DNA from 2 places in the Metabacillus sp. SLBN-84 genome. Region 1 is predicted to be linked to the other one. Evidence: a T-box and tRNA genes for the amino acid it is inferred to sense, from the RefSeq annotation. Region 1 holds a T-box; the other holds one or more tRNA genes.
What was found. The T-box of region 1 lies ahead of argS (arginine--tRNA ligase). A T-box ahead of a tRNA ligase gene usually reads a tRNA of that ligase, here a tRNA-Arg.
Positions count from the first base shown of each region.

Region 2: it encodes a tRNA-Arg, which carries the amino acid that the T-box ahead of argS (arginine--tRNA ligase) is inferred to sense. The anticodon was not compared.

Region 1 is NZ_JBRJIP010000001.1:1,666,907-1,682,528, reverse strand. It holds gene RKD52_RS08480 (D-alanyl-D-alanine carboxypeptidase family protein) at 1-747, opposite strand, end outside; gene RKD52_RS08475 (pyrimidine-nucleoside phosphorylase) at 865-2,169, opposite strand; gene RKD52_RS08470 (purine-nucleoside phosphorylase) at 2,166-2,999, opposite strand; gene deoB (phosphopentomutase) at 3,013-4,200, opposite strand; gene xerD (site-specific tyrosine recombinase XerD) at 4,413-5,306, opposite strand; gene RKD52_RS08455 (YqzK family protein) at 5,313-5,543, opposite strand; gene fur (ferric iron uptake transcriptional regulator) at 5,644-6,108, opposite strand; gene spoIIM (stage II sporulation protein M) at 6,222-6,872, opposite strand; gene RKD52_RS08440 (GNAT family N-acetyltransferase) at 6,998-7,561, shown strand; gene RKD52_RS08435 (endonuclease Q family protein) at 7,893-9,062, opposite strand; gene RKD52_RS08430 (NUDIX hydrolase) at 9,064-9,615, opposite strand; gene mciZ (Z-ring formation inhibitor MciZ) at 9,755-9,877, shown strand; gene RKD52_RS08420 (aldo/keto reductase) at 9,949-10,851, shown strand; gene argS (arginine--tRNA ligase) at 11,089-12,765, opposite strand; T-box leader at 12,806-13,026, opposite strand; partial or broken gene RKD52_RS08410 (DUF3886 domain-containing protein) at 13,167-13,262, opposite strand; gene RKD52_RS08405 (sugar phosphate isomerase/epimerase family protein) at 13,274-14,098, opposite strand; gene RKD52_RS08400 (phytanoyl-CoA dioxygenase family protein) at 14,095-14,946, opposite strand; gene RKD52_RS08395 (AraC family transcriptional regulator) at 15,130-15,622, shown strand, end outside.
Region 2 is NZ_JBRJIP010000001.1:1,006,548-1,022,169, reverse strand. It holds gene RKD52_RS05010 (1,4-dihydroxy-2-naphthoate polyprenyltransferase) at 174-1,109, shown strand; gene RKD52_RS05005 (TraR/DksA C4-type zinc finger protein) at 1,262-2,005, shown strand; gene RKD52_RS05000 (glycogen/starch/alpha-glucan phosphorylase) at 2,064-4,469, opposite strand; gene glgA (glycogen synthase GlgA) at 4,459-5,910, opposite strand; gene RKD52_RS04990 (sugar phosphate nucleotidyltransferase) at 5,907-6,935, opposite strand; gene RKD52_RS04985 (glucose-1-phosphate adenylyltransferase) at 7,018-8,163, opposite strand; gene glgB (1,4-alpha-glucan branching enzyme) at 8,117-10,048, opposite strand; tRNA gene RKD52_RS04975 (tRNA-Glu) at 10,715-10,786, opposite strand; tRNA gene RKD52_RS04970 (tRNA-Ser) at 10,800-10,890, opposite strand; tRNA gene RKD52_RS04965 (tRNA-Asn) at 10,899-10,973, opposite strand; tRNA gene RKD52_RS04960 (tRNA-Ile) at 11,001-11,077, opposite strand; tRNA gene RKD52_RS04955 (tRNA-Gly) at 11,083-11,156, opposite strand; tRNA gene RKD52_RS04950 (tRNA-His) at 11,174-11,249, opposite strand; tRNA gene RKD52_RS04945 (tRNA-Phe) at 11,294-11,369, opposite strand; tRNA gene RKD52_RS04940 (tRNA-Asp) at 11,380-11,455, opposite strand; tRNA gene RKD52_RS04935 (tRNA-Met) at 11,459-11,535, opposite strand; tRNA gene RKD52_RS04930 (tRNA-Ser) at 11,639-11,731, opposite strand; tRNA gene RKD52_RS04925 (tRNA-Ile) at 11,746-11,822, opposite strand; tRNA gene RKD52_RS04920 (tRNA-Met) at 11,828-11,904, opposite strand; tRNA gene RKD52_RS04915 (tRNA-Ala) at 11,936-12,011, opposite strand; tRNA gene RKD52_RS04910 (tRNA-Pro) at 12,023-12,099, opposite strand; tRNA gene RKD52_RS04905 (tRNA-Arg) at 12,105-12,181, opposite strand; tRNA gene RKD52_RS04900 (tRNA-Leu) at 12,197-12,285, opposite strand; tRNA gene RKD52_RS04895 (tRNA-Gly) at 12,296-12,367, opposite strand; tRNA gene RKD52_RS04890 (tRNA-Leu) at 12,375-12,455, opposite strand; tRNA gene RKD52_RS04885 (tRNA-Lys) at 12,470-12,545, opposite strand; tRNA gene RKD52_RS04880 (tRNA-Thr) at 12,563-12,638, opposite strand; tRNA gene RKD52_RS04875 (tRNA-Val) at 12,668-12,743, opposite strand; rRNA gene rrf (5S ribosomal RNA) at 12,764-12,879, opposite strand; rRNA gene RKD52_RS04865 (23S ribosomal RNA) at 13,007-15,622, opposite strand, start outside.

The DNA.
Region 1 (15,622 bases):
GACACGCATGTTGTCTTTTTTGGCAGTGGCAGTCAGGCAGTATTTTGCTTCATTTGTAAAGCCTGTTTTCACACCGTCGACGCCTTTATAAAATTTTACAAGGCGGTTCGTGTTGACGAGCCAGAATTTTTTATCGGTATCTTCGCGAAGGTAGTCTTCATAAGATCCGGTGTATTGTGTGATTTTTTCAAACTTCAGCAGTTCTTTCGCCATCACGGCCATGTCATGTGCTGTGCTGTAATGACCTTTTTCAGGCAGGCCTGTTGGATTTTGAAAAGCTGTATTCTTCAGTCCAAGCGCTTTCACGCGTTTGTTCATTTTTTCTACAAATGCATCTTCTGAGCCGGAAATGCGCTCGGCCATGGCAACAGACGCATCATTTCCGGATGCAATTGCAATTCCTTTAAGCATTTCATGAACAGTCATCTCTTCTCCCGGTTCAAGAAAAATCTGGGATCCGCCCATGGAAGCGGCGTATTCGCTTGTGCGGACTTTTTCGTCCATTTTCAGCTGCCCTTTATCGATCTCTTCCATAATCAGCAGCATGGTCATAATTTTTGTCATGCTCGCCGGAGGAAGCTTTTCATCACTGTTTTTATCATAGAGAATGTTGCCGGTGTCGCGTTCGATCAGCACAGCCGATTTTGCTTTATCCGCAAGCTGGACTGAGCCTTCTTCTGCAAAAGCAGGTGTTGCAATGGTCAATATCATGGTGCTGAGCACTGCGGTTGATAGTAGACGTTTCATCTCCAAGCCCTCCATTCATATACTTCCCATTTTTTCCATGTGATGAAAAAATATACTTATGGATACCAAAATTTTTGCATGCAAAAAGCCGGGAGTTCATCCCGGCTCTGGCTGTTCTTATTCTTTTACTGTATCATGCACAAGCGGCGGTGCTTCCACTGACTGCTGTGACACTTTGATGCTCTCATAAAGCTTTGCTTTTACTTGCTCCACATCTTCCTGGTTGCTGTAAATAGTCACTAGAGAATCGCCTTTTTTGACGGCCTCTCCAATTTTTTTGTTCAGCATCAGACCGACTGCAAGGTCGATTTCAGATTCTTTCGTAGCGCGTCCGGCTCCAAGCCACATCGCAGCAACCCCTACAGAATCTGCTACGATTTCAGATACATAGCCGTCTTCTTTTGCAGGAAGTTCAACCTTGTATTTTGCCTGCGGCATTTTGCTCGGGTCATCAACAACTGAACCGTCTCCCCCCTGTGCTTCAAGGAAAACTTTGAGCGTTTCAAGAGCTTTTCCGTTTTGAATCACTTCTTCAAGCATGCTGCGCGCTTCTTCAAGTGATGACGCTTTTTCTGCAAGGAATACCATGTAGCTTCCAAGAGTTAAGCACAGCTCGTGAAGATCTTCCGGACCTTCTCCTTTTAACGTATCAATCGCTTCTTTGATTTCAAGGGCATTTCCGATTGCGTAGCCAAGCGGCTGGCTCATATCAGAAATAACGGCCATCGTTTTGCGTCCGACTGCATTTCCGATCTCAACCATTGCCTGTGCAAGCTCTCTTGCATCATCAAGGTCTTTCATAAATGCGCCTGCGCCTGTTTTTACATCAAGAACAATTGCATCTGCGCCTGCTGCAATTTTTTTGCTCATAATGGAGCTTGCAATCAGCGGAATGCTGTCAACAGTAGCTGTTACGTCACGAAGAGCGTAAAGCTTTTTATCAGCAGGAGTTAAGTTGCCGCTCTGGCCGATAACCGCGATTTTGTTTTGGTTTACAAGCTTAATGAACTCTTCGTTTTCAATTTCAACGTGGAATCCAGGTACGGCTTCAAGTTTATCAATCGTTCCGCCAGTGTGGCCAAGACCGCGTCCTGACATTTTCGCAACCGGCACGCCGACTGCAGCGACAAGAGGTCCAAGAACAAGTGTCGTTGTATCGCCGACTCCGCCTGTGCTGTGCTTATCAACCTTGATGCCTTCAATCTTGCTGAGGTCAATCGTGTCGCCTGAATGAACCATTTCCATCGTTAAGTTTGCGCGCTCTTCTTTTGTCATGCCTTTAAAAAAGATCGCCATTGTAAGAGCACTCATTTGATAGTCAGGAATGTCACCGTTTGTATAGCCTTTGATGATAAAGCTGATTTCTTCATTTGTCAGTTCTTTTCCGTCACGTTTTTTTTCAATTAAGTCAACAATTCTCATTTTTTCTCCACCTCGCTGTGAATATCTGAAACGATCTTCTTCACTAAATTCAGGAAGTTCGCTTTTACCATTTCTGTTGTTTCCATTACTTCGTCATGTGAAAGCGGCTGGTCCAGAATACCGGCAGCCATGTTTGAAATACAGGAAATGCCAAGCACGTTCATTCCTGCATGGTTCGCTACAATAACTTCAGGCACAGTAGACATGCCGACCGCATCGCCGCCAAGCACTCTCGCGAGACGAACTTCTGCAGGTGTTTCATAAGCAGGTCCTGTATTTCCAACATACACGCCTTCCTGTACTTTGATCCCAAGCTCTGCGGCAGCATCTTTAGCAAGAGTTCTCAGTTTGCGGCTATAGGCCTGGGACATGTCAGGGAAACGCACGCCAAGGTCTGAATCATTTGGTCCGATTAACGGGCTAGTCCCCATATTATTGATATGATCAGAGATAATCATTAAATCACCGGGTTGAAATGATTCATTCACCCCGCCTGCTGCATTAGTGACGATAATCGTTTTTACGCCCATTTCCTTTAAAACACGAACAGGGAACGTCACTTTTTTCATGTCATAGCCTTCGTAAAAGTGGAAACGGCCCTGCATAGCAGCAACGTTTGCTCCTTTGAGCGTTCCGAATACAAGCTGTCCGGCATGACCCTCAACAGTGGATACCGGAAAGTTTGGAATGTCCTCATATGGAATTTTAACCGGATTTTCGATTTCATCCGCCAGAACACCAAGACCAGATCCAAGAATCAGACCGATCTCAGGAAGATTTTTTATTTTTTCCTTCATGAATTCTGCAGACTGTTTGATTTCTTGCAGCATGTCACGTTCCCCCTTAGTTTTTCAATTCGCTCAAAAAGCTTTTTCCATGCTTTGGCATAGTCACTTTAAAATTGTCGGCAATCGTTGCGCCGATATCAGCAAATGTTTCGCGGACAGGCAGTTCCGTGCCCTGCTTCATGCGCGGGCTGTACACCAAAAGCGGAACATATTCACGTGTATGGTCTGTCCCATGATGAACAGGGTCATTTCCGTGGTCAGCCGTAATGATGAGCAGGTCATCTTCATTTAATTTGGACATTAATTCAGGCAGGCGTGCATCATATTCTTCAAGTGCACGTCCATATCCCTCAGGATCTCTTCTGTGCCCGAACAGCGCATCAAAATCAACAAGGTTTACAAAGCTTAAGCCAGTAAAATCACGGTCTGCCGTCTGAACGATTTTATCCATTCCGTCCATATTGGATTTCGTGCGGAGCGCATCTGTAATGCCTTCACCGTCATAAATATCCGAAATTTTGCCGATGGCAATGACGTCGAGCCCGCCGTCCTGAAGCTCATTCATAACTGTGCGCTCAAATGGCTTCAGCGCATAGTCGTGGCGGTTTGCCGTACGCTTGAAATCTCCCGGATTTCCGACAAAAGGACGGGCAATGACGCGTCCGACCATATACTTTTCATCAAGGGTCATCTCGCGTGCCATTTCACAGATTTTTAGCTGCTCTTCAATCGGTATGATGTCCTCATGAGCCGCAATCTGAAGAACTGAATCCGCAGATGTGTAGACAATCAGCGCTCCGGTTTTCATATGCTCTTCGCCGAGTTCATCCAGAATCTCCGTTCCCGATGCAGGCTTGTTTCCAATCACTTTTCTGCCTGTTTTTTCTTCTATAGCAGAAATCAGTTCATCAGGAAAACCGTCCGGAAACACTTTAAACGGTGTATCAATACGAAGGCCCATGATTTCCCAGTGACCAGTCATCGTATCCTTGCCGTTTGAAGCTTCCTTCATTTTTGTATAGAATGCCTGCGGTTTTTCCTGAGCAGGAATTCCTTCGATTTCTTCTATGTTGCTCAGTCCAAGCTTTGCCATGTTCGGCATGTTAAGGCCTTTCATATGCTCTGCAATGTGGCCGAGTGTGTGGGAGCCTTTGTCGCCAAAATCAGCTGCATCCGGTGCTTCCCCGATGCCGACTGAATCCATGACGATCAGAAAAACTCTTTTATATGTATAATCAGACATGTAGATCCTCCTTATGACTTAAAGTTGCTCTTTACTACCATTTCCAAATCGATGAAGATTGATTTACGCGTTTTCATTGGTCAGAAGTCTGACATCTAAAGTATAAACCGTTTTCACGGATTCTGACAATCATTATCTTTCTTTTTCCTTGTTTTATTTGTTCGAAAACCTTTTTGGCAAAAAAATGATAAAAAGCCACCCCTAAGGATGGCTTATGCTCTTGGATGATATTGTCTGTAGACGTCTTTCAGTCTTGTCTTTGAAACGTGTGTGTAAATTTGAGTTGTGGAGATATCTGCATGGCCAAGCATTTCCTGCACTGCCCGGAGATCTGCTCCATTTTCTAGAAGATGCGTTGCAAACGAATGGCGGAGAGTATGCGGCGTAAGCTCTTTGCTGATGCCTGCTTCAAGAGCAAGCTTCTTCAGATTCTTCCAGTAGCCCTGGCGTGTCATTCTGTTTCCGTGATGGTTTAAAAACAGGGCATCTGTCTGGTTTTTCTTCGATGCAAGCTTTGTTCTTCCCCTGTCGATGTACGTCTCAAGCGCTTCTGCAGCGGTTCTTCCAATCGGAACAATCCGCTCTTTATTGCCTTTTCCGATGCAGCGGACAAAACCCATCGTTAGATGCACGTCGGTTATATCAAGGTTAATCATCTCACTCACCCGTATGCCTGTCGCGTAAAGCAGCTCAAGCATGGCTTTATCCCTGTAGCCAAACGGCGAAGTAAGTTTTGGCGTATCAAGCAGTTTTTCAACTTCTGTCAGTGAAAGCACTTTAGGAAGGGTCCGTTCGACCTGGGGAGATTCAATATGTACAGTAGGATCGTGGTCTGCGGCCTTTTCTCTTAAAAGAAACTGGTGAAAGCTGCGGATGGAAGCAGTGTGCCGGGCGATCGTTTTGCTTGATTTTCCCGCTTCCTTTAAGGATTTTAAGAAATGGATAATTGAAAGTCGCGTCACGTCCTGAAAAGACGAAAGCTCTTCTTTTTCAGTCAAATAGTGATGGTAGCTTTTTAAATCACGTTCATACGAAACAATGGTATTGTGGGAAAGCCCCCGCTCCACCACCAGGTAATGCATGAAATCCTGAATTTGATCTTTCAATTTCCTCTACTCCCCGTTTAAGTAAAAGAAAAGCAGCCTGTTCAGCCAGTGCTCCTCTTCATCGGCCACCATCTTGGTGACCTTAAGCGCTGCACCCTCGGGCTGGTCATAGCGGTGCATTTCTTCATACTCTAAGTTAACCCAAATGATAGCATAATAGAAAAGAATCGTAAATCCGGTAAACAAAATAAACACTTTGATCATATCAAACATGGTCCGTGCTGCTCTCACTCGCATTGCCTCCTTAAGAACCCGGCATCTTACCTAAACATATGCCAAAAAGGACAAACTTTATACGAAAAAACGCAAAAAAACCTCTCCAATAATTAGGAAAGGTTTACTCCTGCTCTTCATCCTTCTGTTCTTTCTCCTGACACCGGCGGCAAATGCCGTGAAAGGTCAGACGGTGATCTTTAATTTTAAATTGAAAGTCCCGCTCAACAATCTGTTCTACATCCTCAAGAAGATCTTCTTCTATTTCAGCGACCGCGCCGCATTCAATGCAGACAAGATGATGATGAAAGTGCGCTGCGCCTTCTTTTCTCAAATCATAGCGCGATACGCCGTCTCCAAAGTTTATTTTATCGACAATTTTAAGTTCTGTAAGTAGCTCCAACGTACGATAAACAGTTGCTAAACCAATCTCTGGCGCTTTTTCCTTAACGAGGAGGTAAACATCTTCAGCACTCAAGTGATCTTCTTCGCGCTCAAGCAGTACTCTGACAGTAGCTTCGCGCTGAGGAGTCAGCTTGTAGCTGGATGAATGCAACTGCTTTTTTATCCGCTCAATTCTGCTTTCCATACACACATTCCTCCCTCGCCGCGTTCCTCATCCATTATATCAAAAGAAAGGGATGTGTCCAACGAAAATCATTCCAATCTAATAAATAAAATGATTATTAGATAAAAATCATTCTATTTAGATACAATCTCAATGACATTTTTCATTAATACAGGCGACGCATATGCCTCAAGCCCTGATGCGGCGGCAGTCAGCACAGCAATACCTACAAAGAATGCTGCGTACCGCGCGAACATCGAAAACGGCGACTCTGACAAATTTGATTTTTTATTCAAGAGCTGCTTTACAATTTTAAGAGAAAACGAGATGGCTGTCGTACCCATAATAATAAATGCCGGTATTAAAATCATATTCTGCGGCATAACCGAAACAAATGAAAGCAAAAAGCCCTGCCAGCCCATTTGATTGACCAGAAAACCGACAGTAAAGCCAACGACAATTCCCTTTAAGAATAACATAATCAGAATCACCGGCAAACCTATGATTGAAATGCCGAGCACCCACATCAGGCCCAAATATTTCAGATTATGAAAAAAACTCTGCTGCAGCATTTCCACCGAGCTTGCCACTTTCCCTTCAGAAACTTGTCCGAAAAAGCGGCTTAAATAAAAATACAAATCTTCCTTTTGAGTAAAGTTCATGCTGTTGACGATGACCGCCCCGAAAATAACCCCCATCAAAAACAATACAAAAACAAACAGGTAGAGCGACGAGCGTTCTTTCATATGCTGGATCATCATTGCTTTTAATGGATGTTTGCGCATCATTTCTTCCTCCCGGTTTTTCACTTACTAGATTGTATGAAAAAACGGTAGAAACTATGACAAGCCCCTATTGCATTATTTTCCAAAAAGGTTATAATTCTTAAAACTGACAAGGCGGTGTTCCTATGAAACGACCAATCTTACTTGATTTTCCGAATGAACTGACAACAGACAGACTCCTGATCCGCGCTCCGCGTCCAGGTGACGGCAAGGCAGTGAACGCCGCCGTAAACGAATCGCTTGAGGAGTTAAAGCCATGGATGCCGTTTGCCCAGAAAACCCAGACCATCGAAGACACGGAAGCAAATATTAGGGAATCCTGTGCTAAATTCATGCTGCGGGAGGATCTGCGTCTTCTTATTTTTGATCGGATCACCGGCGAGTTTATAGGAAGCACCGGCTTCCACCGCATGGACTGGGATGTTCCGAAAGTGGAAATCGGCTACTGGATCTCAACAAAGCACTCCGGAAAAGGATATATGACTGAGGCTGTTGAAGCACTGACTGCCTTTGCCGCCAGAGAATTCGGCGCCAAACGTGTGGAAATCAGGTGCGATCCGGAGAACACAAAAAGCCGCCGCATCCCTGAAAAACTCGGTTATCAGCTGGAAGGCATCCTTAGACAGGACGATGTTTCTGCAGACGGGCGTACTCTCAGAGATACGTGTGTGTTTGCTAAAATCTTTTAACGCAAGAGAGGCTGGGACAAAACATAGAACAGTTCACACTAATCGAAAAATTGATTCTTTGTGCGCTGAATTGATTCAAAGCTGAAAATCCCTACAAAAAAGGCGTCTACCTTATGCTATTTACACATCAGCTGTAGATTATACCGTACGACCGCGAGTGAATCTTATGCTATTTTTGCTCCGGCCGTTAATTATACCGTATAAAGAAGGTTAATAGTTCGTTATAGGGATCTGGTAGCAAATCTCAAAGCAATATAAGAAAAATGAAAGAGGATGAATTTGACTAGTTCACACTCAAATTCACCCTTTTTTATTTATGTCCCTACCTCATTTACACTCTAGAAACCCTGCCGTAAATCCCGCCTCCGCCTGGTTCGGCCCCAAGCCTGCCTTCCCTTGCAGCAAGTATGTATGCTGCTGTTTTAGCAGGAAGTACGTTCTCGAGACGTTCCTTTGAAACCACATTCAGGATTGTCATTTCCGTTCCGAATGCAGTCTTCAGTTTTTCCAGTGTTTTCTGGCCAATGCCGGGGATAAACTGCAGCGGAACCTGGTGCAGATAAGGCGGGCGCTCCCTGCCGCTTCCGGCCCTTCTGTCCGCCAGTTCAGACAAGCGGGTGCTGACGCCTTTTGTAAACCGGGAACTGCCGCAGTTTTTGCATGCCTGTTCATGTCCTTCTTTTGCAGCACCGCATGTCTCACAGACGGTTCTGTAATACTTTCCAAGCAGCGGATTCAGCCCGTGGTTGGATGCAATCCTGCGGTTCCCTTCCTCTTTCAGCGCCATCCGGACCTCTTCAAATGACGGTTCGGCAAGCTTGAGCTTCTGATATTCTCTTCCGATTTTGGCCGTCGAATGAGCATCCGAATTGGTCAAAAACGGATACTTGTCAAGCTGGGTAACCTTCGATGCCATCTCTGTGTCTGAACTCAGGCCAAGCTCAACGGCGTCAATCAGTTCAGGATCCAGAACCTCTCCAAGTGATGCACGGACTCCGCTTCCATACAGACTTTTATGCGGAGTGAAGATATGGGCTGGGATAAAAAGCCCGTCAAGCTCCCTTACTTTCTTCTGCAGCGTTTTGGCTTCCCCGTACATTCTCTGTGTACTCAGCGTCAGATTTTTCACTCGGCTGCCGAGCCAATAGGAAAAGTCCTTCATTCTCTCGATTGTCGGCATGAACACCAGAACATGCAGCGGACCTTTGCAGTGAGAATCATACACTTCTATTTCACAGCCAAGAAGAAGAGTCGTTTTTTCAAACCTGATGCCGCCCTGCTGAAGCTCGCTCCATTTCCCTTCCCCAATACCGTTTTCAAGCGTCAAAAGTACTTCAGGAACGTGACAGTCTATGACTCCTATGATGTCCATCCCTTTGTGCCCGCTTGCTTCTATTAAAATGTTTTCAAGCGTAAGCTGCTTAGAAGCCGTTATTTTTACAGGCTTTCCGGAAGAAGTCCGGCCTATATGAATATGTAAGTCCGCATAATAATCGTTCATGCTATCTTTGAAGAGCCTGCTTTAACTGCAGATATTGAACTGCATAGGCGGTTTTCGCATCAAAAATCCGCTGCTCATCAATCAGCTGCTGCGCCTCTTCAAGCGTCACCTCCAGCACATCGACAAACTCGTCCTCATCAAGCTCTGCCTTCTCTTCAAGTACGTGCAGGTCATCCGTGTAGTAAACATGCACAAGTTCATCGGCAAATCCCGGAGATGTATAAAAAGAAATCAGATGCTGCAGCGATTGTGTTGTATAGCCTGTTTCTTCCTCAAGCTCACGCTTTGCCGTCACTTCCGGAAGCTCTCCTTTTTCAAGCTTGCCTGCAGGAATCTCAACAAGCACCCGCTCCATGGCTTTTCGGTACTGCTGAACCATCACAAGCTTTTTGTCTTTCGTCAGTGCAAGGACAGCGACAGCACCTGGATGCTTGATAATTTCACGCGTGCTTGTTTTTCCGTTAGGCAGTTCCACCTCTTCCAGGTATAAATCAATAATGCGTCCTGAAAATAATTTTTCTGATGTTTTAGTGGTTTCCTTTAAGTGGTTCATTTCCGTACCTCCGCGTTCTACAAATTCTCATGAATACATATATTCTACCACATTCTTAACAAGCATCAGAGGCACCGCCTGAAACACCGCTTTAATGGACATACTGATATCCACTACACGGGAAGCGAGGCGAATAAACATGAAGATCTACCTTCTTGAAAAGGGCATCGTGCTGGTCGGCAAAGCCTGGGAAGTCCGGGAGAAGCTGAAGGAATACAGCAGAAAATATGAAACAATTGAACAGTGGACAAAGGACAAATAAGCGTCACAATTGCTTTTTCCTCCTTCTTGTACTAATGTCAGAAGAAAGACTATCAGGCAGGAGTGAGACGCATGAAAAAAAGACAGCTTGGCACATCTGATTTACTGGTAAGTGAAGTCGGACTCGGCTGCATGTCCCTTGGCACTGACAAGGAGCAGGCAGAATCCATCATCGATGCAGCGCTTCATGAAGGCATCAACTATTTTGACACGGCCGATCTATACGATTTCGGCCTGAATGAAGAGTTTGTCGGAGCTGCCCTGAAAAAGAAACGAAAAGAAATCATTCTCGCCACAAAAGCGGGCAACCGCTGGAACGAAGCAAAAGACGGCTGGACGTGGGACGCTTCTAAAAGCTACATAAAAGAAGCCGTCAAACACAGTCTGAAACGCCTGAAAACAGATTACATCGACCTTTACCAGCTCCACGGAGGCACAATCGAAGATAATATCGATGAAACCATCGAGGCTTTCGAGGAATTGAAAAAAGAGGGATTGATCCGCTACTACGGCATCTCCTCCATTCGTCCAAATGTCATTAAACAGTACCTGGAGAAATCCTCCATCGTCTCTGTCATGATGCAATACAGCCTTCTTGACCGCCGTCCAGAAGAATGGTTTCCCCTTCTAAACGACCATGGGGTCAGCGTCATCGGCCGCGGTCCAATGGCCAAGGGACTGCTTACAGACAACTGGGAAACAAAGCTGAATGAAAAAGGCTACCTATCATACAGCGAAGAAGACCTGCGCAGACTGCTTCCGCAAATCGCTGCAGAAAGCGGACTTTCCATGACCGAAACGGCCATCCAGTACTGCTTGAAACAGCAGACAGTCGGAACCATCGTTCCCGGCGCAAGCAAAATCGAACAGGTTCAGGCAAACTGCCGCGCTGCAGAGGCACGCCCGCTCTCTGGTGAAGAATTTGTTGCGCTGCAAGCATTGACGAAGTTTGATAAGTATGAGGCGCATCGCTGAGGATTTCAATTGGAACGAATAACGGCAGAGAGAGTGAATCACTCTTTCTGCCGTTGTTTATGAACTGAAATTTTTCAATCCTTTGATTTGATATTTTTTATCCTTATTTTACCACCAACATCTTGGAGAAACTTATTAGGCAGGTAATAAAAAGCTTTAGAGAAGACTATTTTATTCCGCCATCTTTATTCTTAATTAACAGCGACTAGAATAGGGCTTAAATAAATTGAATTCCTATTACATTTCCTCCGGAGCTTTCATCCCCAATAAACGCAGCCCTTCTTTAAGGACTATTGTAACTGCACAAACAAGTGTCAGCCTTTCCTGTTTTAAATGGCTGTCATCTAAAATTCGGATTGATGCATAATATTTATTAAATGCCCTTGCCAGTTCAATCACATATTTTGCAACAAGGGATGGGTCGTATTCTTCCATTGCTCTTTTAATAACGTCCTTGAATGATCGTAAGGTCGTAATAATAGGCCAAGCTTCGATATCTCTTATGCTTACGGCTTCGTGATTCTTGAAGAAGGCCCCTTTTCTTAAAAGGGAAGAAGCCCGAGCATGCGTATATTGAACGTATGGCCCGGTTTCACCCTCAAATTTCAACATGTCTTCAAAGGAAAATTCGATATCGTTTTGACGGTAATTTTTCAAGTCTTGAAAGATAACCGCCCCCGTCCCTACCTGACGGGCAACTTCCACCTTAGAAATAAGATTTGGATTTTTCTTGTTAATTTGGTCCGATACTAATTTAATTGCGTTATCTAAAACCTCTTCAAGCAATACAACTTTTCCTTTACGGGTAGACATCTTTTTTCCGTCCTTTAACATCATGCCAAAAGGCACGTGCTTCATCTGCCATTGGTATCCCATCTTATCTAACACAGCGAACAGTTGTTTAAAGTGAAGGGTTTGCTCGTTGCCTACTACGTATAAAGATTTTTCGAAATGATAGGTTTCCTGACGATAAATGGCTGCCGCTAAATCGCGGGTAGCATAAAGGGTTGTTCCATCTCTTTTTTTTATCAGGCATGGCGGTAACTCTTTGAGCGGAACAACTTGAGCGCCTTCAGACTCCTCTGCCAGGTTCATGTCCTCAAGAAGTTGAACGACCCTGTCCATCTTGTCATTATAAAACGCTTCCCCATGATAGGAGTCAAATTCTATCCCCATTAAATCATATATTTTTGAAAACTCCTTTAATGATTCCTCCCGAAACCATTCCCATAGTTGAATGGCTTCAGGATCTGAATTTTCCAGGTTTTTGAACCACGCTCGCGCTTCATTCTCAAGCTTAGGATCCTTTTCTGCTTCTTCATGGAACTTCACATACAATTTCAGCAGCTCTTTTATAGGCTGATTCTTTACTTCTTCTTCTTTCCCCCATCGTTTATAAGCAACAATTAACTTGCCAAATTGAGTACCCCAGTCTCCTAAATGGTTAATTCTCACTGGTGAATAACCGCATTTTTCTGCTATAAGAGCCAGAGAATTGCCGATAACCGTTGAACGTAAATGTCCCATTGAAAAAGGTTTCGCGATATTAGGTGATGAAAAGTCAATTGTAATAACCTCGTTGTTTCCAAGGTTTAAATTCCCATAGTGATTCTTTTCAGACAGAATTTCTTTTAGCACAATAGATGAAACCTTTTGCTTATCGAGAAATACATTCACATATCCACTAACTGCTTCTGCCTTTTCAAAGATTGATGCATCAATTTCTGCAGCAATCTCAAGTGCGATGTTTTGAGGTGATTTTCGAAAGCTTTTTGCCAATTCAAAACAAGGAAATGACAGATCTCCCATGTTCTCAAATTTCGGTTTTTCTATCATCAGGATGATTTTGTTCTTTTCAAGCTGACCATTCAACACCTTAAATAATATGTCTGCATAAATAATTTTAAAGTCCATAAGTTTCCTCCTCCAAAATAAAAAAGCTCCCGTCTCTTAAAAAAGAGACGGGAGCTTTATATTCCCGTGGTACCACTCTACTTGTTTTTTAAAATTAAAAAACCACTCACTATTAGTAACGAGGTGTTTCCCCGGCTCCCCCTACTGATTTCAGGAAAGCATCTCAAAAGTCCGGTTCATTACTTGCTTCATGACAGGCTTACACCATCCCTGACTCGCTTATTTTCCACAAATAATTACTCTCTTTATCAATGATTTTATTATCTATTAATGTATATTATATCCATTTACTTTTGAAAAGCAACCAAAAAATAGCAGGCTAAATTCACATGCGAATTAACCTGCTGCTTTTCGTATTTTCAGTTTTCCCTTCACAACTTAAACTTAAGCGGAGGCATTTCTTATTTATAATCCGACCACTTTAAATTACTATCACTAAGCAATTCTTCAAAGCTGTAGTTTTTTTCTCTTCTTCTTTCTTTTCCTTCAGCTTCTGCAGGCGTTCCTGTTACTGTTTTTGCTCTTGTTCTTCAAGCAGGTCTTTTTTTGCCCATTCGCTCTCTATAACCTGTTTTTTCCAGAGGCAGATCTCCCACAAATCGCTTACCGGATCCTGTGTGTAAGGAACTGTCGGCATATAGCCCGGCGGACCGTATTCAGGCGTAAAGGTTAAATCGGTTCCCGCGCGTTGATGACGGGTAAAGATCGACCGCCACCATTTCAAATGGGCATCGTGTTCTTTCCGCCAGACCGGATCTCTCGGGTCAGGCACCTGCGGCCCCTGCGCATGGCCGGTTCTCGTATGCACGTGGATGGTTCTGCCTGCCGCAAGCTCGAGACATTCTGCATGCTCTTCAAGCAGTGACTCGCACACACATACCCAGTGGCTGAAATCGGCAGTAAGCTTGAGATCCTCTATCTCGTTTAGAAGCCGTTCTGTTGTCCAAGGGCTGTACATTGCTCTTCCCCTGTGTGTTTCGTGCGCAACAGGAAGGCCAATCCCCTTTTCGACCTCCACTGCCCTCCGGAAAAAATCCAGCTGCCTGTCAAACGGCATGGAGTCTTTGCCGCTTTGGGAATTGATCAGCAGCGGGTTTAATTCAGCGGCTTTTTGAACCTGGTCCTCAAAGCTTTTGCTGTCGTCCGCAAAGATCTGCGCGACATAAACAAACCCGTACTGATGCAGAAGCTCCTTTAATTCGGACCTTTTTCCGCTGTCCGGCAGCGGGCATTCAATTCCTTTATAGCCGGCATCGTAAATACGCTGAAATTGTGTTTCTAAAGGTTCAGGCATTCCCCAAAGCGACTTTATGCTGATTAACTCTGCCGTCATTTCTCATCTGCTTTTTTCGTTTTATGATAAACAAGCGGGTTAAGAGGACTGTTCACAACATCCCCGGTAACAAGCCCGGGCATCCATTGTTTTAAGTCATTTGCTCTTGCTTCATTGTCTATTTCAGCAACTCTTGTTCCGTCTGCCATGTAAATGACGGTCATCACTTCACGGGTTGAGTCCGACGGATTTCCCGGTGCGCTGTGCAGCGTCCATCCATAGTGAAATGTGGCGTCCCCTGCGTTCATGGCGCCATAAGTCACCTTCTTATAATCATTTTGGTCAATATACTCACCGAGTGTCCGGTGAGATTCATCAGAAATGCCGAGCTTGCTGATGTATCCTTGTTTATGGGAGCCTGAAGCAAAACTCATGGAGCCCATTTGATCTGTCACATCCACAAGCGGCATCCACATAGTGATCGTCTTCTCCGTGTCGACAGGCCAGTATGTCTGATCCTGATGCCAGGGTGTGTGTCCCCCGCCCGGTTCTTTGTAAAGCGCCTGATCATGATATATCCTTACTCCGTCTGCACCGAGAAGGTCGGCTGCAATTTTGGCAAATCTTTCTGCCATGACGAATTTCTTCACATCCTCCGAATGCTCCCACACATTCATGACCTGAATAAACGCTTTTCCATACGTATCCCTTTCTTCCAATGGCGCAAGCTTCTCTGCGTGGCGCTGCACAGATTGTTGGACAGCGTCCCTGTAGGATGCAACTTCCTCTTCTGAAGCAACTGCTCTAAGACAAATATGCCCATCCTCCTGATATGCTGCAATCTGCTCTTTTGAAAGCTCGTATTCTCCCTTTAAATCCGGCAGCTCCTGCTTGGTTTTCTCTGTCATTGCGATCCCTCTTTCTTTATAAATTGTCTTGCAGACTTTGTCTCTACAATGATCATAAAAGAATGAAAGCGCATAAAGTTTGCTTTTTTTGCTGCCAATGTGCGATTTTTTGATGAAAAGAAGCATTCATGAGCAAAGTCCGTTTTTCTTTGCTATTCTAATAAAAAAGAGATTGGACAGATTATGATGAAAGCAGTAAAGGAACGGCACGAATATGACCCGCTTTTCCCCCTTGTGTACCTCCCAAAATTAACTGGGAATCCAGGTGAGAATGTACCTTTTTATCATTTTCATAACTGGTATGAACTTGTTTTTGTTCACGACGGAAAAGGGTCCTTTTTAATTGATAAGCATTTTTTTAATATGGAGAAAAATGATCTTTATTTGATTCCGGGGGATGTCATTCATAAGGCATCCGCTGAAAAAACAGCCCCTTATACATGCTCAGTCATTCTCTTTCACCCCATGCTTATTCAGATAGCTGAAGTAGGAGATTCTTTTTCCTATCTTGGGCCATTTCATGACCTTATTCGCAGCGGCCGGTTTAAGCTGCGTCTTTCAGCGGAGCGGATGAAGGAATTTGAAAAGCTGCTTGTCATGATGGATGATGAATATGGCAGCGCTGAAAAAGGAAACCGCAGCGCAGTGATTCTCCTGCTTCACTGGATGCTCCTTC
Region 2 (15,622 bases), 660 kb from region 1:
TACCCGCATCACTTTAAAATGAAAAGCTCTCAAGGAAGAATTTTCAGGTGCTGGAATAGTCCCCAATGTTCAAACATCTGTAAAAGGATTGACACAATATTGTAAATTTCCTACACTTAATTTTGTGAAGCTGACAGCTTTAGTCTGCTTCAACTAGGGGAGGAAAAAAAAAGATGCACACACAATCTCACACAACTCAGAACATGCCTTCCATTAAACCGGATAAAAGCTGGAAAGTATGGTGGATGCTGCTGCGGCCGCATACCCTGTCAGCAGCCTTTATACCCGTTACGATCGGCACAGTTCTTGCCTTAAATGAAGGCGGTATACATGTGGCCCTGTTTCTTGCCATGCTCATTGCATCCATTCTGATTCAGGCTGCAACCAACATGTTCAATGAATACTTTGACTTTAAGCGCGGTCTAGACAATGAAAACTCTGTCGGAATCGGCGGAGCAATCGTCCGAAACGGCGTAAAGCCAAAAACAGTACTGAACCTTGCTTTCGGCTTTTTCGGAATCGCCATCTTGCTTGGCATCTACATTTGTATGGAGTCCACTTGGTGGATTGCTGTCATCGGCCTGATTTGCATGGCGACAGGATACTTCTATACAGGAGGCCCTGTTCCGATAGCCTACACTCCTTTTGGAGAGCTTGTAGCGGGATTCTTTATGGGAATGGTCATTATTCTGCTCGCTTATTATATCCAGACAGGCACAATTTCTGCTATCAGCGTAATCATTTCCATACCAATTGCATTTTTAGTCGGGAACATCATGCTGTCCAACAACATCCGTGACCTTGACGGCGACAAAGAAAACGGACGGAAGACCCTGGCCATTCTGATTGGCCGCAAAAAAGCCATCATCTTCCTTGCCGCCACGTTTGCCGCTTCCTACGCAGTCATTCTTGTCATGATTGCTTTTGGCTATCTGTCAGCATGGGCTTTGCTTGTTTTGATCAGCACGCCTAAAGCATACAGTGCGGTCAAAAAGTTCATCGGAAAATCCGTCCCGCTTGAAATGATGCCTGCTATGAAAGCTACCGCTCAAACAAACATCCAGTTCGGCTTTTTGCTTGCGATCGGATTATTTATCAGCACGATCTAAAAGGTCCTCTTAAGGGGCCTTTTTGTTTTGGCATCTTTCACACGCAGAACCAGGAAACTTTCATTTTCAAACATGAAAATACGCCTTTTGACCATACTAAGAAAAGCGATTAACCAAAAAGCAGGTCAGACAGGGAAAGGAATGTGATGGAAATGCTGAACAGCGAACAAATAGCTTCCTTCCGCTCTGTTCTTGAAGAGATAAAAGCGGAGCTGGAACGGCATCTTAAGGAAAACAGCCACTACGGCCTTGAACAGAGCTTCGGGCATGATTCAACAGGAGAGCTTTCAAGCTATGATAATCATCCTGGAGATGAAGGCACGGAACTTTATGAACGGGAGAAGGATATTGCCCTTAACGAGCATGCAGAAGAGGAATTAAGTGATGTGAACCGGGCTCTTTCAGCCATCAAGAATGGCACTTACGGAAAATGCGAAGTCTGCGGCCGGGACATTCCGGAAGAACGGCTTGAGGTTCTTCCGACAGCCGTCACCTGCAAGGAGCACTCACCTGAACAGGCTGTTTCCTATGAGCGCCCAATTGAAGAAGACGTTTTAGAACCTGCCTTTGGTCAGTTTGAGTATGATGAAAGCGATTCTGAGGCTTATGATGCAGAAGATACGTATCAGGATGTCGAGCGGTACGGAAACTCCGAAACACCTTCAGACCTTGAATATCCCGTCGATTCATACAATGACGTCTACATGGAAAATGATGATCCAACGGGCTATGTCGAAGATTACGAAAACTTCACTGCCACAGATATTGAAGGAAAGAATGTAACCGTATATCCGACCATTCAGCACAGGCAATATGAACACACTCTTGATGAAGAGGGTCTGATGACGCCGTTCGGTGATTTGCCTGAATACGAAAAAGACCCTTACACAGAGTAGAATAGAGCGTCCTGTAAAGATTTTACCGCCAAAAAAAAACCCGCTAAAAGCGGGTTTTTCAATGCAGTACAGGAATCGGCTGGATGTCCCAAATGCCGTCTGCGTATTCATGAATGGTGCGGTCACTGGAGAAATAACCGGAATGCGCAATGTTCAACAGGGCTTTTTCGAGCCACTTATCCTGATTTTGATAGGCCTTTTCAAGCTGATCCTGTGCATCCACATAAGATGCGAAATCCCGAAGAACGAAATACTGATCGTTTTCATACAGCAAGGAGTCTTTTATCGCCTCAAATTCATCTTCCGTATCAGGGAAAAATCCATTTGTGAGCTGGTCAACCACCTGTCTGATCCGCAGATCATGGTGATAATATTCGCTTGAGCGATATCCGCCATTTTCATAATAGTTTAAGACTTCCTCAGCCTTTAATCCGAATGTGAAAATGTTTTTCTTCCCCACTTCTTCAAGAATCTCAATGTTTGCCCCGTCCAGAGTTCCGATAGTCAGGGCGCCGTTCATCATGAATTTCATGTTGCCTGTGCCCGATGCTTCCTTGCTTGCTGTAGAGATTTGCTCACTGACGTCTGCAGCAGGGAAAATATGCTCTGCAAGTGACACTCTGTAGTTTTCCATAAAAATGACTTTCATCATTTTTGAAACTTTCGGGTCATTGTTTACTTTGTCGGCAAGTGCATTAATCAGCTTGATGATTTTCTTGGCGTAATAATAGCCCGGTGATGCCTTTGCCCCAAAGATAAAGGTTCTAGGATGAATGGAGAAATTAGAATCCTCTTTCAGCCTGTTGTACAAATACATAATGTGCAGCACGTTCAGCAGCTGTCGTTTATAGGCATGGAGGCGCTTAACCTGAACGTCAAAAATGGAATGTTCATCTACCTTGATGCCGGTATTTTTTTCAATAATGTCAGCTAAGATTTTCTTTCGCTTCTGTTTTACAGCTGCAAATTGTTCTTTCAGCAGCGGATCGTAAATGTGCCTTTTCAGTTCAATCATCAGATGGGGCTTTTTAATCCAGTCTGTGCCGATTGTATCCGTTATCAGACTTGTCAGCTCCGGATTGGCTTTCAGCAGCCATCTGCGATGAGTAATGCCGTTCGTTTTATTGTTGAATTTTTGCGGATAGATTTGATGAAACAGCTTCATTTCCCTGTTTTTCAGGATATCAGAGTGGATTTTGGCTACTCCGTTTACACTGTGGCTGCCTGCTATGGCTAAGTGAGCCATCTTGACGACGCCGTGCGCAATAATCGCCATATTTTCAATCCGCTTCCAGTCCCCAGGGAAACGATTCCACAATTCTCTGCAAAATCTTTCATTTATTTCTTCGACAATCATATAAATCCGCGGCAGCAGCGGTTTAAAGATATGCAGCGGCCATTTTTCAAGTGCTTCAGACAGTGTTGTATGATTTGTATAGGAGATCGTGCCAACGGTGATGTTCCAGGCTTCTTCCCATTCCATGTGCTCTTCATCAAGAAGAATGCGCATCAGTTCAGGAATGGCCAGAACCGGATGTGTATCATTGACATGAATGGCTACATGCTTGTGAAATTCATGCAGTGTATCATTCTTTTTCAGGTAGGATCTTATGATGGACTGCAGGCTTGCAGAGACGAGAAAATACTGCTGTTTCAGACGAAGAATTTTTCCTTCATCATGTGTATCGTCCGGATACAGAAATTCAGAAACAGCTTCTGTCTCGCGTTTATACGCAAGCACGTCGCGGTTAGGCGGGTTTGGAGACGGTTCAGCGTTCCACAGTCTCAGAGTATTAACCGTGCTCGTTTCATAGCCGATGACGGGCATATCGTAAGGCACAGCCATTATGTTTTCTGCATGAACGTGACGGAATTCAAGCTTTCCATCCTCCATTACATGTTCGATTTTTCCCCAGAAAGGAATTTCAATGGCCTGATCCGGCTTGCGCACCTCCCAGACGTTGCCGTGTCTAAGCCACTGCTCAGGCAGCTCCACCTGATAGCCGTCCACGATTTTCTGGTCAAAAAGGCCGTGTTTATAGCGTATTCCAAGGCCATGGCCCGGAAGGTTAAGAGATGCCAGCGAATCAAGGAAACAGGCAGCAAGGCGGCCTAAACCGCCATTGCCAAGGCCTGCATCTGCTTCGCTTTCCTCGATCTCCTCAAGATCAATGCCAAGCTCAGCAAACCCTTCAAGCACAACATCCCGGATTCCCAGGTTTAACAGATTTTGTCCGAGCAGCCTGCCAAGCAGAAACTCGATTGACAGGTAATAGACCTGTTTGTTGTTGCTTGCGCGGTTCCATTCATTTGTCTGGATCCAATGGCTGCTGATATGTTCTCTTACCATGTTTCCAAGCGTTTGGTACTGATCGCGTTTAGTCGACTCAGCAAACGTTTTACCGTACATCATCTCCAGACGCTTCAGAAAACTGTTTTTAAACTCGTTTTTGTCAGAGAACATGACTCCCACTCCTAGTCATTAAATCAGCGTAAAGCTGGTTGTATTTAAACGCAGACTGCGCCCAACTGTAATCTTCCTTCATAGCTGTTTTGACAAGGCTGTTCCAAATGGTTTTGTTTTTATAAACAGAAAATGCACGGTCGACTGTATGCTTCATATCATGCGCATTGAAATTTGTGAAGGTGAACCCGTTCCCTTCACCTGTATCATCCCGGTAGGAGGTAACAGTGTCATTCAGTCCGCCTGTTTCCCTTACAATCGGAATGGATCCATAGCGGAGGGCAATCAGCTGTCCAAGTCCGCACGGTTCAAACTGCGACGGCATCAGGAAGAAGTCTGAACCGGCATAAATGCGGTGTGCAAGAGGCTCATCAAAGCCGATATATGCTTTGCACTTATCCGGAAACAGCCATTCCATGTGGCGGAAGAAATCCTCGAATTTCTTTTCTCCAGTTCCAAGGATAATCATCTGCATATCAGACTGCAGCATCTCATGCAGCACGCGCTCAACAAGATCGAGTCCTTTTTGCTGAGTCAGCCGCGTAACCATTGTCATGAGCGGCGTATCCTCTTTTTCAGGAAGGCCAAACATCTTTTGAAGCTCTTTTTTGTTTTTCGCTTTATTCTGAGCTCTGTGTTCGTCATAAGGGAATGCTATGTATGGATCATCCCCGGGGTTGTAGATCGTGTCATCGATGCCGTTTAGAATCCCGACAAGAGACGCTTCCTTCACCCGCAGCAGACCGTCAAGACGCTCTCCGAAATATGGGGTCTGAATTTCATTTTTATACGTCGGGCTTACCGTCGTGATCAAATCAGAGGCTACAAGAGCAGCTTTCATGAAATTGACCATGCCGTGAAACTCAAGCTGATCATTGTTGAAATAACGGTCATCAAGGCCAAGCAGATCATAAAGAATTTCTCTCGGAAAAATCCCCTGAAACTGCAGATTGTGAATCGTGAAGACTGCTTTCATATTTTCATAAAAAGACTGCGAGGCATATTCCTCTTTTAGAAGGAATGGAACCATACCTGTATGCCAGTCATGGCAGTGGATCACATCAGGCTGGAAGTCAACCGCCTTAATGGAATCAAGAACGGCTCTGCAGAAAAAAGAGAACCGTTCCCCGTCATCATAATGGCCATATAAAGAATCACGCTTAAAATAATATTCATGATCGATGAAATAATACGTGACACCCTCAAATTCAAGCTGCTCAATTCCGCAATATTGCCGTCTCCATCCGACAGGAACGACAATCTCCTTCACTTTCTTCATTTTGGATCGGAAGCGCTCTGGGATTTGCCCGTATTTAGGCAGGACTACTCTTATGTCCGTCCCGAGGCGCTTAAGCTCCTTCGGCAGTGCTCCCGCAACGTCGGCCAGGCCTCCTGATTTTACAAAGGGAACACATTCCGATACGACAAATAATACTTTCACGATTTCATCAGCGCTCCTTGTACCGTTCCTTTTCTGAGGACAACCGGAAGATCGGATGTTCCTTTCAGTTCAATGCCGCTTCCAACTTTGACATCTTTATCAAGCACGACATTTTCAAGAACACAGTCTTCACCGATTTGTGATTTCTGCATGATGATGCCGTTTTTCACAACGGTTCCTTTTCCGATATGAACGGCTCTGAAAATAATGCTGTTCTCAACATGTCCTTCGATTACGCTGCCATTTGCAATCATCGAATTTTTCACTACGGCGTTCTGGCCGTGGCGTGCAGGCGGCTCATCCTTTACTTTCGTTAAAATCGGACGATTTGTAAGGAACAGCTGCTGCCAGACTTCCGGCTTCAGCATTTCAAGGCTGTGGCGGTAATAGCTTTCAGTCGAATCGATAATGGCGACATATCCGTCAAATTCATAATCACAGATCATAAGCTTGTGGGTATTATCCATGATTACCTGGGCTATCGTTTTATATCCTGTCTGATTATTGTCATGAATCAGATTCAGCAGCAGTTTTGTTGACATGACATACATCTGCAGTGACTCGCCGTCTTTGCGGATTTCCGTTATGTCGCAGCCCATTTTCACATGCTTGGCAAGAACATCTTTAAAGTCGATATTGCAGACCGTATAGCTGTTTGCAATAACTGCGTATTCCTGCTTGCTTCTGAGGAAATAATCAATATGATCTGACAGCTGGCGGATCGATCCGAACTCGCTGTATTGATCATTTAAATGCGGTGACGGGAAGAAGAACAGTCCGTCACGCTTTCTGTTTAAGTCCCATTGCTTTCCTGAACCAAGATGGTCCATTAGAGAACGGTACTGGTATTTCGGAAAGATTGCTACACTGTCAATATCCGAGTTCACCATATTCGATAAGATAAAGTCTATTAATCTGTAGCGTCCTGCAAACGGGACCGCTGCCATTGAACGATTTACCGTCAAGTCCTCGATGGCACTTGTATACGTTGTTGCATCAATAATTCCCAGCATCCTTTGATTCATAGCTGTTCCACCTCTCGTATTCGTTTTTTTTCATCGGAAATAAATAGGATTTCACTGCTGACACGCACATCGTACTTAACGGTTACGCTCCTGCCGTTTGCTCGACTAATTCTTCCGTTACTAAAATGACTTCATCAATATCTTTATCCGAACGAATGACCATGCCATCCGGCACAACAAGTCCCGACGGAACAATCGCATTCTCAATATAAACATTATTGCCAATGACAGCATCCGGCATGACGACCGTATTTTTAAGGAAGGAGTGCTGTCCTACTGTTACACCCTGGAAAAGGACGGATTTATGAATGGTGCCGTATACGACACAGCCTTCGTTTACTAAAGATTCCGTCACTTCTGCGCCTTCTGACAGATACTGCGGCGGCTGATTCGGGTTGACAGAATAAATTCTCCAGTTATTGTCGAAAAGATCAAGCTCAGGATCGGCTTTTAGAAGATCCATATTTGCTTCCCACAGACTTTTCACTGTGCCGACATCCTTCCAGTAGCCTTTAAATGGATACGCAACAAGCTTTTTCTTTTCGTCAAGAAGCAGCGGAAGAACATCTTTTCCAAAGTCGTGGCTTGAATATGGATTGCGCTCATCCATTTCCAAAAACTCCTTAAGAATGGACCATTTGAAAATATAGATCCCCATGGAAGCAAGATTGTTTTTCGGGTTTTGCGGTTTTTCATCAAACTCTATAACTTCAAGATTAGCGTCAGTATTTAAGATACCGAACCGGCTCGCTTCATCCCACGGGACTTCTTTTACCGAAATAGAGACGTCGGCGTCTTTTTCGATATGATAGTCAAGCATGTCGGAATAATCCATTTTGTAAATATGATCACCTGACAAAATGAGTACATATTCAGGATCATACTGTTTTAAATAATTCATATTCTGATAGATGGCACTCGCTGTTCCTTTGTACCATTTCACTTCTGAAGATTCAGCATATGGAGGAAGAACCGTTACTCCTCCGTTTTTACGGTCAAGATCCCATGCACTGCCGATTCCGATGTAGGAATTCAGGACTAGCGGCTGATACTGCGTCAGCACACCAACAGTATCAATACCGGAGTTGCAGCAGTTGCTCAGTGTAAAATCAATGATTCTGTATTTTCCTCCAAATGGAACAGCCGGTTTCGCCAGATTTTGTGTCAGTGAACTTAATCTGCTACCCTTTCCTCCTGCCAATAACATTGCGACGCACTTTTTTTTCACCATGGTTGATTGTCTCCTCTCGTTTTTTAACTGCGCGTAATATGGATATTCCATATGGCGGAATGGTCATTGATATATGGTAAGGCTGATTATGCATCTTGCCTTCCTGTGCTTTCAGTTCTTTCCTGTTGATCTGGCCCGAGCCTCCAAATACGGCATCATCGCTGTTCAGCGTTTCAACATATCTGGTGTCAATCGGCACTCCGACTTTATAGTCATGGTACGTTTCAGGAGTGAAGTTACAAACGACAACAAGCTGTTCGTTCGGCTTAATCCCTTTACGGATAAAAGAAAAAATACTCTGGTCCGAATTATTGACGTCAATCCATTCAAAGCCTTCCTGCGAATGGTCAAGCTCATAAAGCGGACGCTGCCGTTTATACAGGGCAAGCAGTTCTTTCACATATACTCTGGATTTTTGATGCATGTCAAAGTCATCAAGCACCCAGTCAAGCTCCTCAAGGTCTTTCCATTCGTCAAACTGGGCAAATTCTCCGCCCATAAAAAGCAGCTTTTTGCCTGGATGTGCAAGCATATAGCCGAGCAAAAGTCTGTACTGTGCAAACTTCTGCCAGTAGTCACCCGGCATTTTATTCAGCAGTGAACGTTTTCCATGGACCACTTCATCATGTGAAAGCGGAAGGATAAAATTCTCTGTGAAAGCGTAAATCAGGGAAAAAGAAACTTTGTGATGAAGATCTTTCCGCTGTTCAGGAGGGGCTTCCATGTATTTGAGGATATCGTTCATCCAGCCCATATTCCATTTATAATTAAATCCCAGTCCTCCATCAGAGACAGGAGATGTAACAAGAGGAAAATCCGTAGAATCTTCGGCAATCATCAGTACGGAAGGATCGTACTCAAACACTTTCTCATTCAGTTTTCTTAAAAACTGAACAGCGAACGCATTCTCGTGAGGTTCATCCGTATTCTGCCAGTAAATCATATTTGCAACAGCATCAACCCTGAAACCGTCGATGTGGAACATTTCAAGCCAGAAGAGAGCATTTGAAATCAGAAAACTCTGCACTTCCGGTTTTCCAAGATCAAAGTTCGCCGTACCCCAGACAATATTCTCCCTGTCTTCAAATTTCTCATATTCAAAAACCGGTTCCCCGTCAAAGAAATAAAGTCCGTGTGCATCTTTGCAGAAATGGCCTGGAACCCAGTCCATAATGACTCCCAGGTTATTCTGGTGGCAAAGATCTATAAATGTCATCAAGTCGTGCGGGGTGCCGTAACGGCTTGTAGCCGAATAATAGCCTGTGCCCTGATATCCCCATGAACGGTCATATGGGTGCTCAATGATCGGCAAAAGTTCGATATGTGTAAACCCATGCTCAAGAACATACGGAATCAAGACATCCGCAAGCTCTAAATATGTATAAAGGCTGCCGTCTTCTTTCTTTTTCCAAGAGCAGATATTAAGTTCATAAATGTACATAGGGCGCTGATAAATTTCCTTCTGGCGCTTTTTTCTCTGCCAGTTTTTATCATTCCAATTATACCCTCCAAGATTGTAAACAACAGAAGCTGTATTTGGCTTCAGCTCAGAATAAAAGGCAAATGGATCAGCCTTCAGGATCTTTTCCTGCTTTTTTGTGATAATCTCATATTTATAGAGATCACCCTCTTCGATGCCGGCAATAAAAGCAGACCAGATTCCCTGTTCATTCAGCTTCTCAAGCTTGTGTCCTGTGCCGTCCCAGTGATTAAAATCACCTGCAACCCGCACCTCAAGCGCATGAGGAGCCCAAACTGTGAATACTGTTCCGCTTACACCGTTTCGCACGCTGCTGCGGGCACCAAACAATTCATGAGCTCTGAACAAATTTCCTTCATGGAAAAGATGCACCTCAAAATCAGTTGGCGTAGCAAGATTCATTCCCATCACCCTTTCTATAAAGTAATCTTAATTCTTATTTCAATCAGAAGGAAGAATTACCTTTTTTGTAAGCGCTTCTACTTATTGACACGATATGTCATGAACAGTCATTCATTTTTCAAAACATTATTCTTTTAAAATGATGTCGAATAAAGAAAGGAAGGAAGGATAGAGTGTTGGTGAAATGAACATCAGTCTTATTTACTAAATAGAAACATATTCGATGAGAAAATCCGGGCATATTAACCAAAAAATACAATCTCAGCAAATTCCGTATGCTATATCACGAAAACAGTTATTTCGACAAATCCTCTTATATTTGTCGAAATTTTCACGACCTTTTAATCACGGTTTCTTTATTACCATTACTTATACCTCTAATGGAAAACATTCAAACCTTTTTGAATAACAGAAATATATATTATTTGTTGAAAACATATTTTAAGGAAAAAAAAGATTTTTTGAAGTCTTATTTTAACGGGGAGAAGGTTTCATTCGTTCCTTGGAGACGGTCTAAGCTGCTTTGCGGGAGTTAATTTCGAGATCATGATTCACGGACGCATGATTTAGGATAAATACGTTCTATGCCGTTTTTCATACCTGCTTTTTATTTTCTTTTTTAACGACAAAAAAAGCGCTGCACAATGTGCAGCGCTTTTCAAATGATGACCCGTACGGGATTCGAACCCGTGTTACCGCCGTGAAAGGGCGGTGTCTTAACCGCTTGACCAACGGGCCGGAGCATGCCTTCTGGCGGAGAAGGAGGGATTTGAACCCTCGCGCCGCTTACGCGACCTACACCCTTAGCAGGGGCGCCTCTTCAGCCACTTGAGTACTTCCCCAGAATAAATGGCTCCGCAGGTAGGACTCGAACCTACGACCGATCGGTTAACAGCCGATAGCTCTACCACTGAGCTACTGCGGAAAATCATATATGCTCCTATAATAGGAATGGTGGGCCTAAATGGACTCGAACCATCGACCTCACGCTTATCAGGCGTGCGCTCTAACCAGCTGAGCTATAGGCCCATTATTGGAGCGGGTGATGGGAATCGAACCCACGACATCAGCTTGGAAGGCTGAGGTTTTACCATTAAACTACACCCGCAGTAAATAAAGATAAAATGGGGCGACTGATGGGAATCGAACCCACGAATGCCAGAGCCACAATCTGGTGCGTTAACCACTTCGCCACAACCGCCACTATCTGTAAAATTTTAAAGCTGCAAGATTTGCAAAAGCAAATGGTGGCTTGGGACGGAATCGAACCGCCGACACAAGGATTTTCAGTCCTTTGCTCTACCGACTGAGCTACCAAGCCTTTATAAAAATGGCGGTCCCGACCGGGATCGAACCGGCGATCTCCTGCGTGACAGGCAGGCATGTTAACCGCTACACCACGGGACCATTTGGTTGCGGGGACAGGATTTGAACCTGCGACCTTCGGGTTATGAGCCCGACGAGCTACCAGACTGCTCCACCCCGCGATAATAATAAATAATGCTTTTTTCCGATGCTCATTTAGAGCAGGACCGACCTGATCTCAGGAAACTGCTAGATCGTTACACTGCTTGCTGAAGATAAAAGAAATGGAGGAGGTAGAGGGATTCGAACCCCCGCGGGGTTTGACCCCCCTGTCGGTTTTCAAGACCGATCCCTTCAGCCGGACTTGGGTATACCTCCGTATGAAAATAGAATGGTGGACCTTGTAGGACTCGAACCTACGACCGGACGGTTATGAGCCGTCTGCTCTAACCAACTGAGCTAAAGGTCCTTTTTTGGTAGCGGCGGAGGGAGTCGAACCCACGACCTCACGGGTATGAACCGTACGCTCTAGCCAGCTGAGCTACACCGCCCCAGGAACAAAGTCAATTACTTCTATTAAAATGGTGGAGCCTAGCGGGATCGAACCGCTGACCTCCTGCGTGCAAGGCAGGCGCTCTCCCAGCTGAGCTAAGGCCCCTAAAAATCCAATGGTCGGGAAGACAGGATTCGAACCTGCGACCCCTTGGTCCCAAACCAAGTGCTCTACCAAGCTGAGCTACTTCCCGTAATATGGCGCGCCCGATAGGAGTCGAACCCATAACCTTTTGATCCGTAGTCAAACGCTCTATCCAATTGAGCTACGGGCGCGTATAAAAATGTGTGTGGTGCCGAGGACCGGAATCGAACCGGTACGGTAGTCACCTACCGCAGGATTTTAAGTCCTGTGCGTCTGCCAGTTCCGCCACCCCGGCTTATTCAAAGAGCGGAAGACGGGATTCGAACCCGCGACCCCCACCTTGGCAAGGTGGTGTTCTACCACTGAACTACTTCCGCAATATCATGCGGGTGAAGGGACTCGAACCCCCACGTCAAAGACACTAGATCCTAAGTCTAGCGCGTCTGCCAATTCCGCCACACCCGCATATTAAGGAAAAATGGTGTGCCATGAAGGACTCGAACCTTCGACCCTCTGATTAAAAGTCAGATGCTCTACCGACTGAGCTAATGGCACAAATATAATAAATCTGGTGGTGCCGGCGAGAGGACTTGAACCCCCAACCTACTGATTACAAGTCAGTTGCTCTACCAATTGAGCTACACCGGCATTTATAAAAAGCATGTCCAGAAATCATATGGTGGAGGATGACGGGCTCGAACCGCCGACCCTCTGCTTGTAAGGCAGATGCTCTCCCAGCTGAGCTAATCCTCCGGGTTTAATTTTTGTCAGCAGCCTGGCAACGTCCTACTCTCACAGGGGGAAACCCCCAACTACCATCGGCGCTAAAGAGCTTAACTTCCGTGTTCGGCATGGGAACGGGTGTGACCTCTTTGCCATCATCACCAGACATAGTGACAAAAATTATTATACTATGAAATCCGAAGATTTCAAGCTTTTTTTGAAAGAAGTTGTTCTTTCAAAACTGAATAACGTTTGATAACAAGATTCACGTGCAATTTACGCTTGATTAGACTGTGGTTAAGTCCTCGAACGATTAGTATCTGTCAGCTCCACACGTCACCGCGCTTCCACCTCAGACCTATCAACCTGATCATCTTTCAGGGTTCTTACTCACAAATGTGATGGGAAATCTCATCTTGAGGGGGGCTTCATGCTTAGATGCTTTCAGCACTTATCCCTTCCGCACATAGCTACCCAGCGATGCCTTTGGCAAGACAACTGGTACACCAGCGGTGCGTCCATCCCGGTCCTCTCGTACTAAGGACAGCTCCTCTCAAATTTCCTGCGCCCACGACGGATAGGGACCGAACTGTCTCACGACGTTCTGAACCCAGCTCGCGTACCGCTTTAATGGGCGAACAGCCCAACCCTTGGGACCGACTACAGCCCCAGGATGCGATGAGCCGACATCGAGGTGCCAAACCTCCCCGTCGATGTGGACTCTTGGGGGAGATAAGCCTGTTATCCCCGGGGTAGCTTTTATCCGTTGAGCGATGGCCCTTCCATGCGGAACCACCGGATCACTAAGCCCGACTTTCGTCCCTGCTCGACTTGTAGGTCTCGCAGTCAAGCTCCCTTGTGCCTTTACACTCTGCGAATGATTTCCAACCATTCTGAGGGAACCTTTGGGCGCCTCCGTTACATTTTAGGAGGCGACCGCCCCAGTCAAACTGCCCGCCTGACACTGTCTCCCAGCCCGGTAAGGGCTGCGGGTTAGAATTTCAATACAGCAAGGGTAGTATCCCACCAATGCCTCCACCGAAGCTGGCGCTCCGGTTTCCAAGGCTCCTACCTATCCTGTACAAGCTGTACCAAAATTCAATATCAGGCTGCAGTAAAGCTCCACGGGGTCTTTCCGTCCTGTCGCGGGTAACCTGCATCTTCACAGGTACTATAATTTCACCGAGTCTCTCGTTGAGACAGTGCCCAGATCGTTACGCCTTTCGTGCGGGTCGGAACTTACCCGACAAGGAATTTCGCTACCTTAGGACCGTTATAGTTACGGCCGCCGTTTACTGGGGCTTCGGTTCAAAGCTTCGCTTGCGCTAACCTCTCCCCTTAACCTTCCAGCACCGGGCAGGCGTCAGCCCCTATACTTCGCCTTGCGGCTTCGCAGAGACCTGTGTTTTTGCTAAACAGTCGCCTGGGCCTATTCACTGCGGCTTTTCAGGGCTATTCACCCTAAAAAGCACCCCTTCTCCCGAAGTTACGGGGTCATTTTGCCGAGTTCCTTAACGAGAGTTCTCTCGCTCACCTTAGGATTCTCTCCTCGCCTACCTGTGTCGGTTTGCGGTACGGGCACCTCTCACCTCGCTAGAGGCTTTTCTTGGCAGTGTGGAATCAGGAACTTCGGTACTAAATTTCCCTCGCCATCACAGCTCAGCCTTATATGGGAAGCGGATTTGCCTACTTCCCGGCCTAACTGCTTGGACGCGCATATCCAACAGCGCGCTTGCCCTATCCTCCTGCGTCCCCCCATTGCTCAAATGGTGAGGAGGTGGTACAGGAATATCAACCTGTTGTCCATCGCCTACGCCTTTCGGCCTCGGCTTAGGTCCCGACTAACCCTGAGCGGACGAGCCTTCCTCAGGAAACCTTAGGCATTCGGTGGAGGGGATTCTCACCCCTCTTTCGCTACTCATACCGGCATTCTCACTTCTAAGCGCTCCACCAGTCCTTCCGGTCTGGCTTCGACGCCCTTAGAACGCTCTCCTACCACTGTTCGTAAGAACAGTCCGCAGCTTCGGTGATACGTTTAGCCCCGGTACATTTTCGGCGCAGAGTCACTCGACCAGTGAGCTATTACGCACTCTTTAAATGGTGGCTGCTTCTAAGCCAACATCCTGGTTGTCTAAGCAACTCCACATCCTTTTCCACTTAACGTATACTTTGGGACCTTAGCTGGCGGTCTGGGCTGTTTCCCTCTTGACTACGGATCTTATCACTCGCAGTCTGACTCCCGAGGAGCAAGTCTTTGGCATTCGGAGTTTGACTGAATTCGGTAACCCGATGAGGGCCCCTAGTCCAATCAGTGCTCTACCTCCAAGACTCTCATACTCGAGGCTAGCCCTAAAGCTATTTCGGAGAGAACCAGCTATCTCCAAGTTCGATTGGAATTTCTCCGCTACCCACACCTCATCCCCGCACTTTTCAACGTGCGTGGGTTCGGGCCTCCATTCAGTGTTACCTGAACTTCACCCTGGACATGGGTAGATCACCTGGTTTCGGGTCTACGACCACGTACTAATTCGCCCTATTCAGACTCGCTTTCGCTGCGGCTCCGTCTCATCAACTTAACCTTGCACGGGATCGTAACTCGCCGGTTCATTCTACAAAAGGCACGCCATCACCCGTTAACGGGCTCTGACTACTTGTAAGCACACGGTTTCAGGATCTTTTCACTCCCCTTCCGGGGTGCTTTTCACCTTTCCCTCACGGTACTGGTTCACTATCGGTCACTAGGTAGTATTTAGCCTTGGGAGATGGTCCTCCCGGATTCCGACGGGATTTCACGTGTCCCGCCGTACTCAGGATCCACTCTGGAGGGAACGAAGTTTCGACTACAGGGTTTTTACCTTCTATGACAGGCCTTTCCAGGCCGCTTCATCTACCCCGTTCCTTTGTAACTC